2 regions of the Lysinibacillus zambalensis genome follow, and region 2 is predicted to be linked to the other one. Evidence: riboswitches for the same ligand, from Rfam matches in the RefSeq annotation. Region 2 holds a riboswitch; the other holds the start of a gene.

Region 1 (6,246 bases), on a different contig from region 2:
ATGAAGCAATAGAAGCGCCAACTTGGAGAGAAATCAATCTTTGTTTATGGTTACACATTATTTGTAGGTAGGGGAAAATGTTCCCTTACCTTTTTTTATGTTAAAAATGTTTTCTAGAAATATTACAAAAACATTACAAAACAGAGAGTAGGACTAAGGGTAAAGTAGTCAAAAACGTTGATATGTAGAATAAAACGTAATTTTGTAGAATTTATCGGGATTTACGTAAATATTACAAGAATGTTGCGAGTTTTACTAAACCATTAAAAAGGCGCGAAATAGTATAAAAGTTATGCTAATAGTGCTAAACTTTAAAAGGCTAATAAAATATAAGAAAAAATAAAAGAAATCGTTCCAATGAGTACATTAAAATTCTACGAACGAAATTGACTAGTGAAGGGAAAGAATAACGTGGGTAAGCGCAATAAATGGCGTAAGTCGATGGTGCTAGCATTAGCATTAGCGGGCGGCTTATTATTTAATACAGTTCAACCAACTCAAGTGCACGCAGAAGAAACATCTCAACAAATGATTGATAAGAAAGCTAAAATAGATACAGAGGTTAAAAAGCTACACGAAGAGCTAAAAAACCTACAAAAAGAGATCGATGAAAAAGTAAAAGTATTTAACAAAGTACAGGCGGACATTAAAGAAGTTGATGCAAATATTGTAGACACTAAAAAACGTATTGAGCAACGTTCAGCGATTTTAAGTGACCGTATGGCTGCATATCAAGCTCAAGATAATACTGTAGGTATTTATTTAAACGCTGTTCTTGAATCAAAAAGTTTTGCAGATTTAATGGACCGTGTCGTAGCGGTAAAAACATTAATGGATGCTGACCAAGAATTAGTAGATCAACAAGAAGCAGATAAGGCTAGCTTAGAGAAACAAAAAACAACATTAGATGAAAAACAAAAAGAGCTTCAAAAGCAATTCCAAGAGCTTCAACAGAAGGAAAGCGAAATGGAAGTGAAAAAAGCTGAAAATGAAGCAAAATCTCTTGCATTAAAAGCACAAATTGCAACGAAACAAGAAGAAGAGCGTTTAGAAGCAGAACGTAAAGCAGCAGAGGAAGAGGCAGCTCGTTTACGTGCACTTCAAGCAGCTACTCCAGTTGTACAAGCAACAAACACTAGCACTAGCACTAGCACTAACGATAATAGCAATAGCAATAGCAATGCTAATAATAGTGGCAAAGCTAACAATGAAAAATCTTCACAAAATGTGGTTGTTGGTTCAGGAGCAGGCACTGCATCTTCAGGTGATGCTATTTCAGTTGCGAAACAATTCCTAGGTCGTAGCTATGTTTGGGGCGGTAGTAACCCATCGACAGGATTTGACTGTTCAGGTCTTGTACAATGGTCTTACAAACAAGCAGGCGTATCTTTACCACGTACAGCATCACAACAATATTTAGCAACACAACGTATTTCAGCAAGTGAAGCACGTGTAGGTGACCTAGTATTCTTCAGCTATGGTTCGGGTATAGCGCATGTAGGTATTTACTTAGGGAACAACACAATGATTGATGCTCAAAATAAAGGTGTTGTCATTGAATCACTTGATTGGTGGAATCAATATTTAGTAGGCTTCGGTCGTATTTAATAAGCCGTACTATTATATAGACGATTTAAATAGCGAAAAGGTTATCTTTGTAAAAGAAATTACAAAGATAACCTTTTTTTATTATTTGGCGGTACTGGAAATTATCAACTGTTTAAACTATAGTTAAGATTCTACGATTAAACCTATTAGGCAAACATATAATGTTATTCATTAATTTAGGCTCGACTACTCGGTCAATAATGAGTAAAATAACTTTTGTAATGAATAAATTTACATAGGTAGATATTTTTACAACTATAGCCCCAGTTATAAAAATGATAATACAGCCGAAAAAAGAATTAGCATCAATTTTTTGTTATTACGTATTTTGCTTGGACTCAATCGAAGGCTAATAAGTGAGATAACTCCAATGATAATCCTAACGAGTATTCCTCTATCTTCATATAGCTAAAAGAAAAGATTCTTGCATAATGAATGTCATTTCTGATAATTTTGAAATATACAATCGGGGATTTTGCTCTGAAATTACAATTATATGAGACTTTTATTTTGTAGTAGCAAAGTAACGCATGATGGTAAATGAGATAACACTTACAAGTACACTATTTTTTACGTTCTGAAACAATAAAGGTAGGGATGAATCATGGAAAAAGAGATTTTGCAACTTTTTAGTAATTTAACAGAGCGTGACCGTGATATTCAATACAAATCATACGAAGAATTAATGAAAATTATGCAGGAACCAGTTGATTGGACCTATTCAGTTTGGGAACAACTAGTTCAAACTCTTACATACAAAAATGGACATATACGTGCAAGTGCTGCACAATTTTTATGCGCACTGGCAGCAAAAAGTGATCCTGAAGAAAGAGTATTAGAGGACTTCTTAAAGATTTGGGCAGTAACGTATGATGAAGAAACAGTCACTGTGAGGCATACTTTACAGGCGATTTGGAAAATAGGCTTAGCGGGGCAGGTACAAAGAGATTTAGTCGTATCATATTTGGCTAAAAGATATCAAACATGCTTAGACGAAAAGCACCCGACATTAATACGCTATGATATTATTGTATCCTTTAAAAAGCTATTCGATGCAACAAATGACCCAAAACTACTAAAAATTGCACAGCGTTTAATTGAGGAAGAGAAAGATGTTAAATCCAAAAAGAAATATAAAAATGCCATCCGATAAAAGTTAATGACTATTTTTTGCAAATTCTTTCATTATGAGAAATAGTTTTCATAACGTATGAAAAAATTAAATGCTTTAATTTATGAGGCATAATAAATATTTGCACGAGCAGGATGAATACCCAATGGGGCAGTGAATATATCCGCGTGCATACGGTAATACCTGCATGATTTTTATCCATCGTTGTTTATTCTAAAATTCCACAGCTATTTTTTCCTATCAATCTATGATAAACTGCATAACAAGTGAATAATTCTTGCAGAATAAAGGTGCTAAACTATAGCATAATCGGGAATTCGGTGAAAAACCGGAGCTGTTTCCGCAACTGTAAGTACAGAAGTCGTAAAAATATACCACTGTCGAATTATCCGATGGGAAGGTTTTTTATGAACGTAGTGAGCTGTACAAGCCAGGAGACCGACCTTTGTTTGAACGTATAGATAACTCTTCGGAAGCTAGGAGAATATGCGGCAAATACATAGGCTATGTCGTATTTATGCGACACTATTTATGCTATTTTTCGTTGTTTCCTTAGGAGTGGGAACAACGTTTTTTTATGCGCTTATAATTCACCTGGTGTAAGCCGAGGTGTTATTAAGGTAAGAATTTTTTATGAAGGAAAGCGGGGATTTATATTTGAAAAAAGATGCACGTTATTCTTGTTATCCATTTATGCGTGAAAAGGCATCTACAGTAGATTTTGAAATTCGAACGGATAGCCTAACAACACATATTGGTGTAGCATTGGCGGCGGTTAAAAAAGAAACGGTAGAGGTAGTAGCAGAAGATTTACTAGCCATTTTGCCAATGGCTTACCATGTAAATGGCTCGGTTCGAGGTAAATTAGCTGTAACCGAAGATGATTTGACTCGGCTTAGTGATCGCTATGATTTCTATGTTAGTCATGTTAAAGAGGAAATACAAAACTTTGTATTACCTCAAGGAACAGATGCAGCTTCTGTATTACATTTATGTCGTAGTGAAGCGAAAAAATCATACCGTGTTTTGCACAAAGTATCTGAAGAACGCGAAGTACCAGCTATTCTCTTTGATTATTTAGGATTGCTAGCCAATGTATTTTTTGTAATGGCTGTCTATATGAATCAGCATGCTGGTATTGCTGAAATACCGTTTATTAGTAAGTCATACCCGATGAAAAAGAAAAAGGAGAGTTAAAGAAATGAAGAAAATGTTTAAGCTACAATGGCTTTCTGTGTTGATGTTGGCACTTGTATTAGTTGGCTGTGGCACGAAAGAAGATACAAATAAAGATGCTGTTTCTAAAGAAGATCAACAAGTTGAGAAAACTACTAGCTATAAAGTTAAGGATGACCGTGGTGTAGAAGTTGAGTTTAATGCAGTACCTAAAACTATTGTTTCATTACAACCGAGTAATACAGAAATTTTATTTGAGCTAGGCGTTGGCGATAAAATCGTAGGTGCAACAGAGTATGATACGTATCCAGAAGAAGCGCAAAAAATTGAGCGTGTTTCTACTTCTACAATATTCAATAGCGAGCGTATTTTAGCGTTAAAGCCAGACGTAGTTATTGCCTACACAACTGGAGGCGATGAAGAAAATTTAAATGCCTTAAAAGGTCTCGAAGATGCGGGGATTAAAGTGTTTGCCATTCAGTCAGCTAAATCATTTGATGATGTTTATGGGGATATCGAACAAGTTGCAATGGTTATGGGCATCAAAGATAAAGGCGAAAAGTTAAATGAAGATATTAAAGCTAAAATTGCAGATGTCCAAGCGAAAGTTAAAGATGTGAAAGAACCAAAAAATATCTATTTAGAAATTAGTCCAAAGCCAGATATCTATACAGCTGGTTCTGGTACATTCCAACAAGAGATTTTAAATGCTGCAAACGTTAACAACGTTTTTGCTGACCTTGAAAGCTGGGCAAAGGTATCTGAGGAAGATATCATTGCGAAAAACCCAGCTGTTATTTTAACAACAGTAGAAATGAAAAACACAACGGAAGAAATTCTTTCACGTGATGGATGGAATTCAATCACGGCCATTCAAAATAAAGCGGTTTATTATATAGATACTGATACTTCAAGTCGTCCAGGTCCGCGTATTGGCGAAGCTGTTGAGTTAATCGCAAAAGCAGTATACCCTGAGTTATTTAAATAATTGATATTGAAAAATAGTGTTTTGAGCTGTCCTTTATCAAGGGCAGCTTTTTTTGATGGATAAAAAGGATAACTGCTCTGCTTGGGTGGAAAAGAGAACGGGTAAAGTGGATAACTGCTCTGCTTGGGTGGAAAAGAGAACGGGTAAAGTGGATAACTGCTCCGCTTGAGTGGAAAAGAGAACGGGTAAAGTGGATAACTGCTCCGTTTGGGTGGAAAAGAGAACGGGTAAAGTGGATAACTGCTCCGCTTAGGTGGGAAAGAGAACGAGTAAAGTGGATAACTGCTCTGCCCCAATAGAGAAACACCCCCAAATAAATCTCTCGTTGGTCTAAGAAGTGTATGACATCCCCTAGTGCGAAAATTGGTATTATATCGAATTGTTCTATAAAATAGAGATAAGTATGCTTACTAACAGGGAGGGGTGTAGTCAGTGAAACAGTTTGATATGAATATTATTCCGTTTGAGGCAGTTTATAATTTTCGGGATATGGGTGGTTATAAGTCGAGAGATGGGCGTGCTGTTAAGAATGGTTTGATTTATCGCTCAGCAGCACTTGGTAAAATGACGAAATCAGATAAAGAGCGCTTTGAAACGTTAGGTGTGAAAACAATTTTTGATTATCGAGACAACCATGAGGCTCAAAATAATCCTAATCCGATATTCCCATATGCCAATTATATTCAAATACCAGCTAAAGGAAATCATGCTTTTGAGATGCCCACAAACGCTGGTGGGAAAGATTTTTATAAGGTTGTAAGCACGGAGATGTTTCGAGAATTTTATGCACAAATGCCTTTTAATAATGCATCGTTCAAAGAGTTAATAGCAACGATTCAACAACCTGAAAATTTAGGGCTTGTTCATCATTGTGCAGTCGGGAAGGATCGAACAGGTATTGGCAGTGCACTTATTTTACTTGCTTTAGATGTCCCTGAGGAAACGATCATGGAGGATTATTTAGATACAAATGTACATTTACGTCCCTTAGTAGAACGAATGGCTCTAACAATTCAGCAAGATTATAGTGATCAAGAATTACAGCAATTTTATGCCTTAATGTCTGCCCGTGAAGACTATTTACAAGCAGCATTTGATGCAATGGATAACCGATATGGCTCTAAGGCAGCTTTTTTAGAGCAAGAGTTTGGGTTAACAACTGTAAAACGTAAGCAATTGAAGGATTATTGTTTACTATGATAAGAAACCCTTTCACATAAAATTGTGAGAGGGATTTTTTGCGTATTGTATTATCTTTGCATAATCTTTTAACTCATATTGGCCAAAAAGCTTATGGAAGCATTATGCCAAGGTATAATTAGGTGTTTCATTATAAAAATTC
Region 2 (6,246 bases):
CTTCGCGAAGCTTTGCTGTAATCTCTCCTGGCTCAGACGTAGGAATTTTTAAATGAATTTGGTGGTCTGGTGTATACTCCATCGTTCCTTCCTCACCAACTACTTCAGCTAAGGTCATCATTTGTTGAGGAGTAAAAAACTTATTGGCTACCCCAGGACTAACAGCTAATTCAAAAACCGATTCGATTTTTTGTTGAACGAGCTTAGATGTTACTTTCACAGCGCTAGTTCCCTTCACCTTTGCCAGAGCTGCTGTTGCCATTTCAAGGGATGACTTTTTAGGCTTTGGTTGTGGTGTTATAGCTAAACTGGGCTTTATACGATTGGCATTCGGATCTGTTGCAAAATCATTTCGCGCTGCCCCAGTTTCTTGATTCATTGCCCATGGTTCATTTTCTTCCTTTAGTCGTTGATGTGGTCGTAACGGCTGTTTTTCTTCTCCAAGTGTATATTTACGCTGATAACCACGTGGTGTAATCATTTTATTGTCATAGAAAAATGTTGTTGAATTCCCGATAATAACGGTTGTTAACATGCCGATATCATGTTCAAGCATTTCTGCTAAAGTCGTCATCGTAATTTCTTGACGGTCACGATACGCGCTTTTCACAAGTCCAACCGGTGTATCTGGCGAACGATATTCTAATAAAATTCGTTGAGCCTCTACAATTTGTCTCGTACGACGTCCACTTTTTGGGTTATAAAGCGCAATAACAAAATCCGCCATCGCCGCTGCTTCTACTCGCTTAGCAATTAAATTCCAAGGTGTTAAGTGGTCACTCAAACTAATTGTACAAGCGTCGTGCATAATAGGAGCACCTAGTAAACTTGCACACGAATTAATAGCAGAAATACCTGGAACAATTTCTACTTCGATACCAGTAGCTTCAGTCCATCCTAGCTCGATTAATACTTCATACACTAATCCAGCCATCCCATAAACACCGGCATCACCGCTGGAAATAACCGATACGATACTTCCAGCCTCTGCTTGACGTACCGCTTCCTGTGCACGTGAAACTTCCTCTGTCATACCAGTACTAATAATCGACTTTGCACTAACTAAATCTTGAATAAGCTCAACATAGGTTTTATAACCAATAATCATATGACTTTGTTGTAGTGCCTCTACAGCACGAGTCGTAATATGTTTAAAGTCTCCAGGGCCAAAGCCAACTACGAAAATCTTACCTTTTTGCGCCATTTTGTTACCCCTCTTTCACCTTTTCAATACCTTTAATGGCTGTTGTTTGTGCTGTACGCTGTAAAGATCCTTCACGTAAAGTAAAGACATGCTCATTATGTAAAGATTCATGATTTAAATCTTGTACGAGTGCCTTCGCATGCGATGTTGTCGGCACGCGGTACCAATTCCCTTGAGGATAAGCAATGACAACACAAGCATCTTTACACCTACCATTACAGCGAGTCCTTGTCGTATGTATTTCCTTATCAAGTTCCAGTACCTGTATTTCATCACGAATTGCCTGAGTAATGTCCTCAGCATCTTTTTTCATACAGCTACTACCATTGCATATAAAAAGATGTGTTTTCATCCCCTCTAAATTCCAAGTTGTCATAGTTTTTCTCCCCTCATTTGCTTTTAGGAAAAAGAAAAACCTTTACTCTAGACGAAGAGTAAAGGTTTAGTAGAAGCCAAATAAAAACGAATATATACAGGTACTCGCTCTCGCTTCAACTTCTCCCTCCGAAAAGTTTGCATGTATCATCACATAAGCAGGTTTCCTGACTTAAGCTTCCTTTTACTTTCGCGCCTTCCTAGTTTTCACTAGTGGCATCCGCGATTTCATCAGCTATTACAGTAGCGGGGGCTGTATCGGATTCTCACCGATTTCCCTATTATCTTGAAAATATTCAAGCACTTATGGATGTTTTATATGAAATTATTATTTTTTAAAAATTAAAAACTGTTTCTATCATAGCTTATTTTTTTAAAATTTCAATATTTCTTTCTAAATTTGTGACATTTCCAGTAATTTTTAAAAGAAAAATATGACATTCCTTTTCTATTTATCTAAATTTTCGACATAGACACTCAATTAAAAATTTTTTCTTAAAAAGTATAGCATATATATGGAAAATCATGTTACACTTTGTCGTGAAATCACAACTTCATCTTTTTTCGGTGCGAATTGTTCATCATTTCGCTTAAAAGGGAAGCCGGTTTAAGTCCGGCGCGGTCCCGCCACTGTACTAGGGAGTTTTATAGATAATGTCACTGTCCAAAGGATGGGAAGACCTATAAAACGTTGAACTAAAGCCAGGAGACCTGCCGAAAAATATGTGATCGTTTAAACCTACGAGGATAGGTGTGCGGCTGAGCAAATTAGAATTTTATTTGCATTTTTAGCTATGCACTTTTCCACAATTGGAGAAGTGCTTTTTTGATTTCATCGCATACTAATTCTAACTATTTTAATGTGAGGAGGAGAGGTTTTGAAATTCTCAGGTTGGAAGCTTAGTTATTTCTTATTGGCATTTTTATTCGTGCCAGATCGTGCATTTGCAATGCACATTATGGAGGGCTTTTTGCCAATTGAATGGGCAATTTTTTGGTGGGTCTTATCCATTCCATTTATTATTTTAGGATTACGTTCTATTCGTAAAACTATTGATGAAAATCCTGAAACAAAAATGATTTTAGGATTATCTGGTGCCTTTGCCTTTGTACTATCAGCTTTAAAAATCCCTTCTGTAACAGGTAGTTGTTCACATCCGACAGGGGTCGGACTTGGGACAGTTCTTTTTGGACCATTAGCGATGAGTGTTATCGGGACAATCGTATTATTATTCCAATCTTTACTTTTAGCACATGGTGGGTTGACAACTTTAGGTGCTAATGCCTTTTCTATGGCAATTGCTGGTCCTATTATTGCTTATTATGTTTTTAAGGGCTCTCAGAAAATGGGATTATCATTTTCAGTAGCTGTCTTTTTAGCAGCAATGCTTGGTGACTTAGGTACATATATTGTCACTTCTGTACAATTAGCTCTCGCCTTCCCTTCTGAGGTCGGAGGCTTTATAGCTTCATTTACAAAGTTTGCTAGTATTTTTGCGTTCACTCAAATTCCTCTTGCTGTTAGCGAGGGCATTTTAACAGTGATCGTTATGAACTTCTTAAAAAAATACAATGTGAGCGAATTAAAAGCTTTACGCGTTTTCTCGGCAAAGGAGGCTCACTAACATGAAAAAAAATTTACTGCTCTTAGCAATTGTTGTGTTGTTAGCAATCATCCCCCTCTTCATTCAAAAAGGCGCAGATTTTGAAGGTGCTGATGGCGAAGCGGAGGCAGCAATTGGTGAAATAGATGCTAACTACGAGCCTTGGTTTGAAAGCTTATGGGAGCCACCAAGTGGTGAAATAGAAAGCTTATTATTCGCACTCCAAGCTGCTATTGGAGCCGGATTTATTGGCTATTTCATCGGCTTAATGCGTGGTAAACATAAAGAGGGTTAAGCGATGTTACTCATTGATAAGTATGCTTATATGAATAAACTAGCGTCTGTTCATCCGCTAGAAAAAATGACGTTTTCCTTTGGACTGCTTTTATTGTCGCTTATCATGAGAGATGAACGAATCTCACTCATTACATTTATTGTGATGAGTGCTTTTATCATTGTAGGTGCAAAAATCCCAGCTAAATATTACGCAAAATTACTATTGCTACCCGGATTTTTTTTACTTTCGAGTTTAGCATCCATTTTAATTTCTATAGCGCCAGCAACAAGCACGTTACCTCCAACTATTTGGTCAATTTCTATTCATCATTGGACAATATTTGTTGGCAGTGTGAGCTTAGTGACAGCGCAACAGCTTTTTTTCATCGTACTTGGCAGTATAAGCTGTTTGTATTTTTTAATTCTTACGACATCAGTCCAATCTATTTGTTATGTCCTACGACAATGGCGACTGCCTACTCTATTCGTAGAGCTAGTAGAACTAACGTATCGTTTTATTTTTATCTTTTTAGATAGTATGCAAAAAATTCATCTTGCTCAGCAGGCTCGTCTAGGATATAGCTCCCCTATGCATTGGCTTCGCTCGGTCTCCATGCTGATTGCAGCTTTATTTGTTGAGATGTTCCAACGTAGTCGTGAACTAAACAATGCGATGGAAGCACGGGGTGGCGAGACGGTCTATTGGCAGGAGGAGATTACCTATAACATGAAAAATTGGCTAGGTATTGTAGCAATTTTTATACTCCTCATCATTTATGGAGGTTTTTTCTCATGACAGATTTGTACTTTGAATTAACACGATTATCTTACGCTTATGCAGATGGAACTCATGCTTTAACAGACATTACACTTCAAATTCCAAAAGGGAAAAAAATTGCTTTACTTGGTCATAATGGTGCTGGAAAATCAACATTATTTCAGCATTTAAATGGAATTTTGAAGCCTACAGCTGGAAGTATATCCTTTCAAGGGAAAGCACTCAACTATAGTAGAAAAGCATTAAAAGAATTACGTCAACAGGTTGGTATTGTTTTTCAGGATGCAGACAACCAGCTTTTTTCTGGCACTGTTAAACAAGATATTGCGTTTGGACCTCTGAATCTTGGCTGGACAACTGAAATAATTGAAGAAAAAATTGCTTGGGCTATCTCTCAAACCGAGGTTGAAGCATTGCTCGATAAACCGATACATTTTTTAAGTGTTGGACAAAAAAAACGTGTCGCAATGGCAGGAGTACTTGCAATGGAACCTTCTGTTTTTTTATTAGATGAACCGACCGCTGGACTAGATAATTATTATAGTGCACAAGTTTTACAATATTTAGCTACGTTAGAAAACGGCGAACGAACTATTTTACTGGCAACACATGATATCCCGTTAGCCTATGAATGGGCAGATCAAATAGTCGTTATGGAAGATGGGAGAATTATTTATAATGGTGATCCCGTTGAACTGTTCTTTCAAGATGATTTACTTGAAAGAGCCCATCTTGAACGCCCATGGGTCTTCGAAATGGCCACTGCTTTACAAAACAAAAAACTATTTGAGAAAAGCATCAAAATGCCTCGTTCTAAGGAAGATTTACACAAACTTATAGAGCAACTTTAAGACAATTTGTCCATAATTGAAATTTATTGTGGCTAATACATTCTACTACTCTTTCACAATTCGAGTAGGAATGGCAGCTGCTATCTGGAAGGATGTGAATTTTACTTTAGTGATCCTATGGGGATTCCATCTACTTTCTACCAATCTTTACGATGGGCAGAACATAATGGTAAAATATAGATTGGAAACTGAGAAAAATATATCCTCATTTATGAAACTTTTCTATTACTTATTCGTAATAGTAGAGATTGCCCAAATATTTAATACACCCAAGGAGGGAAAACAGTTGAAAAACTGGAAGAAAAAATCAGTCGCTCTAGTAGCATCTGCTGCACTAATGGTTCCTGCTGCTTCTGCCTTTGCTGAAGCTCCACAAAAAACAACAAAGAGCCAAGATTTAGTGAAAGTAGCTAGCAATAAGGACCAAGCATTCAAAAATCAAAAAGAATGGATTAGTCAGGATACGATTATTGTCAAACATTCTGGTCTTGATAAAAGTGTGCATAACAAAATTGGAACAAAAGTGATCCGCTCTATTCCTTCATTAGGTTACGATGTTATCCAACTGAACAAAGGAACAAATTTAGAAAAAGCAGTTTCATATTACGCTCAGCAAAAAGGGGTTAAAAGTGTATCCCCAAGCTATGTGTACCATTCATTTGGTACGAAAACAGATCCAAAGAAACAGGAAATGTATCATTTAAATCTACTTCAAATTGATAAAGCATTACAATTAGCAGGTAAAAATGATGTAAAAGTGGCAGTTATCGATTCTGGTGTGGATTTTAAACATCCAGATTTAAAATCTCAAGTGCTACCTCCATATAATGCTGCAGCACCTGCCAATACTTCTTATCCTGGTGACCACGGAACACATGTAGCAGGAATTATTGGCGCTGCAAAAGATAATGGTGTTGGAGGACACGGGATCAATCCAAAGGCCAAGCTTCTTCCGATCGATGTATTCAACGGAAAAGATGGTGCTAATGATTTCGTCATAGCACAAGGCATCCTTTATGCTATCGAGCAAGGCGCTGATGTTATCAATATGAGTCTTGGCGGCTATGGTGAATCTCCATTAATGGAGGAAGCCGTTCAGAAAGCGATTGAAAAAGGAGTTACCATTGTAGCTGCTGCCGGAAATGAATCGACAGATAA

The links. Region 2 has a riboswitch for cobalamin ahead of ABNX05_RS15175 (energy-coupling factor ABC transporter permease). Riboswitches for the same ligand answer to the same signal wherever they lie in the genome.
Region 1: another riboswitch for cobalamin. It lies ahead of ABNX05_RS08715 (hypothetical protein); the one in region 2 lies ahead of ABNX05_RS15175 (energy-coupling factor ABC transporter permease).

Annotation. Positions count from the first base shown of each region.
Region 1 is NZ_JBEGDG010000005.1:43,652-49,897, reverse strand. It holds gene ABNX05_RS08730 (ABC1 kinase family protein) at 1-12, shown strand, start outside; gene ABNX05_RS08725 (C40 family peptidase) at 412-1,608, shown strand; gene ABNX05_RS08720 (hypothetical protein) at 2,213-2,761, shown strand; cobalamin riboswitch at 3,012-3,201, shown strand; gene ABNX05_RS08715 (hypothetical protein) at 3,398-3,937, shown strand; gene ABNX05_RS08710 (ABC transporter substrate-binding protein) at 3,942-4,904, shown strand; gene ABNX05_RS08705 (tyrosine-protein phosphatase) at 5,337-6,104, shown strand.
Region 2 is NZ_JBEGDG010000011.1:17,613-23,858, forward strand. It holds gene cobJ (precorrin-3B C(17)-methyltransferase) at 1-1,204, opposite strand, end outside; gene ABNX05_RS15170 ((2Fe-2S) ferredoxin domain-containing protein) at 1,209-1,580, opposite strand; cobalamin riboswitch at 1,720-1,901, opposite strand; cobalamin riboswitch at 2,128-2,312, shown strand; gene ABNX05_RS15175 (energy-coupling factor ABC transporter permease) at 2,458-3,204, shown strand; gene ABNX05_RS15180 (energy-coupling factor ABC transporter substrate-binding protein) at 3,206-3,478, shown strand; gene cbiQ (cobalt ECF transporter T component CbiQ) at 3,482-4,255, shown strand; gene ABNX05_RS15190 (energy-coupling factor ABC transporter ATP-binding protein) at 4,252-5,088, shown strand; gene ABNX05_RS15195 (S8 family peptidase) at 5,375-6,246, shown strand, end outside.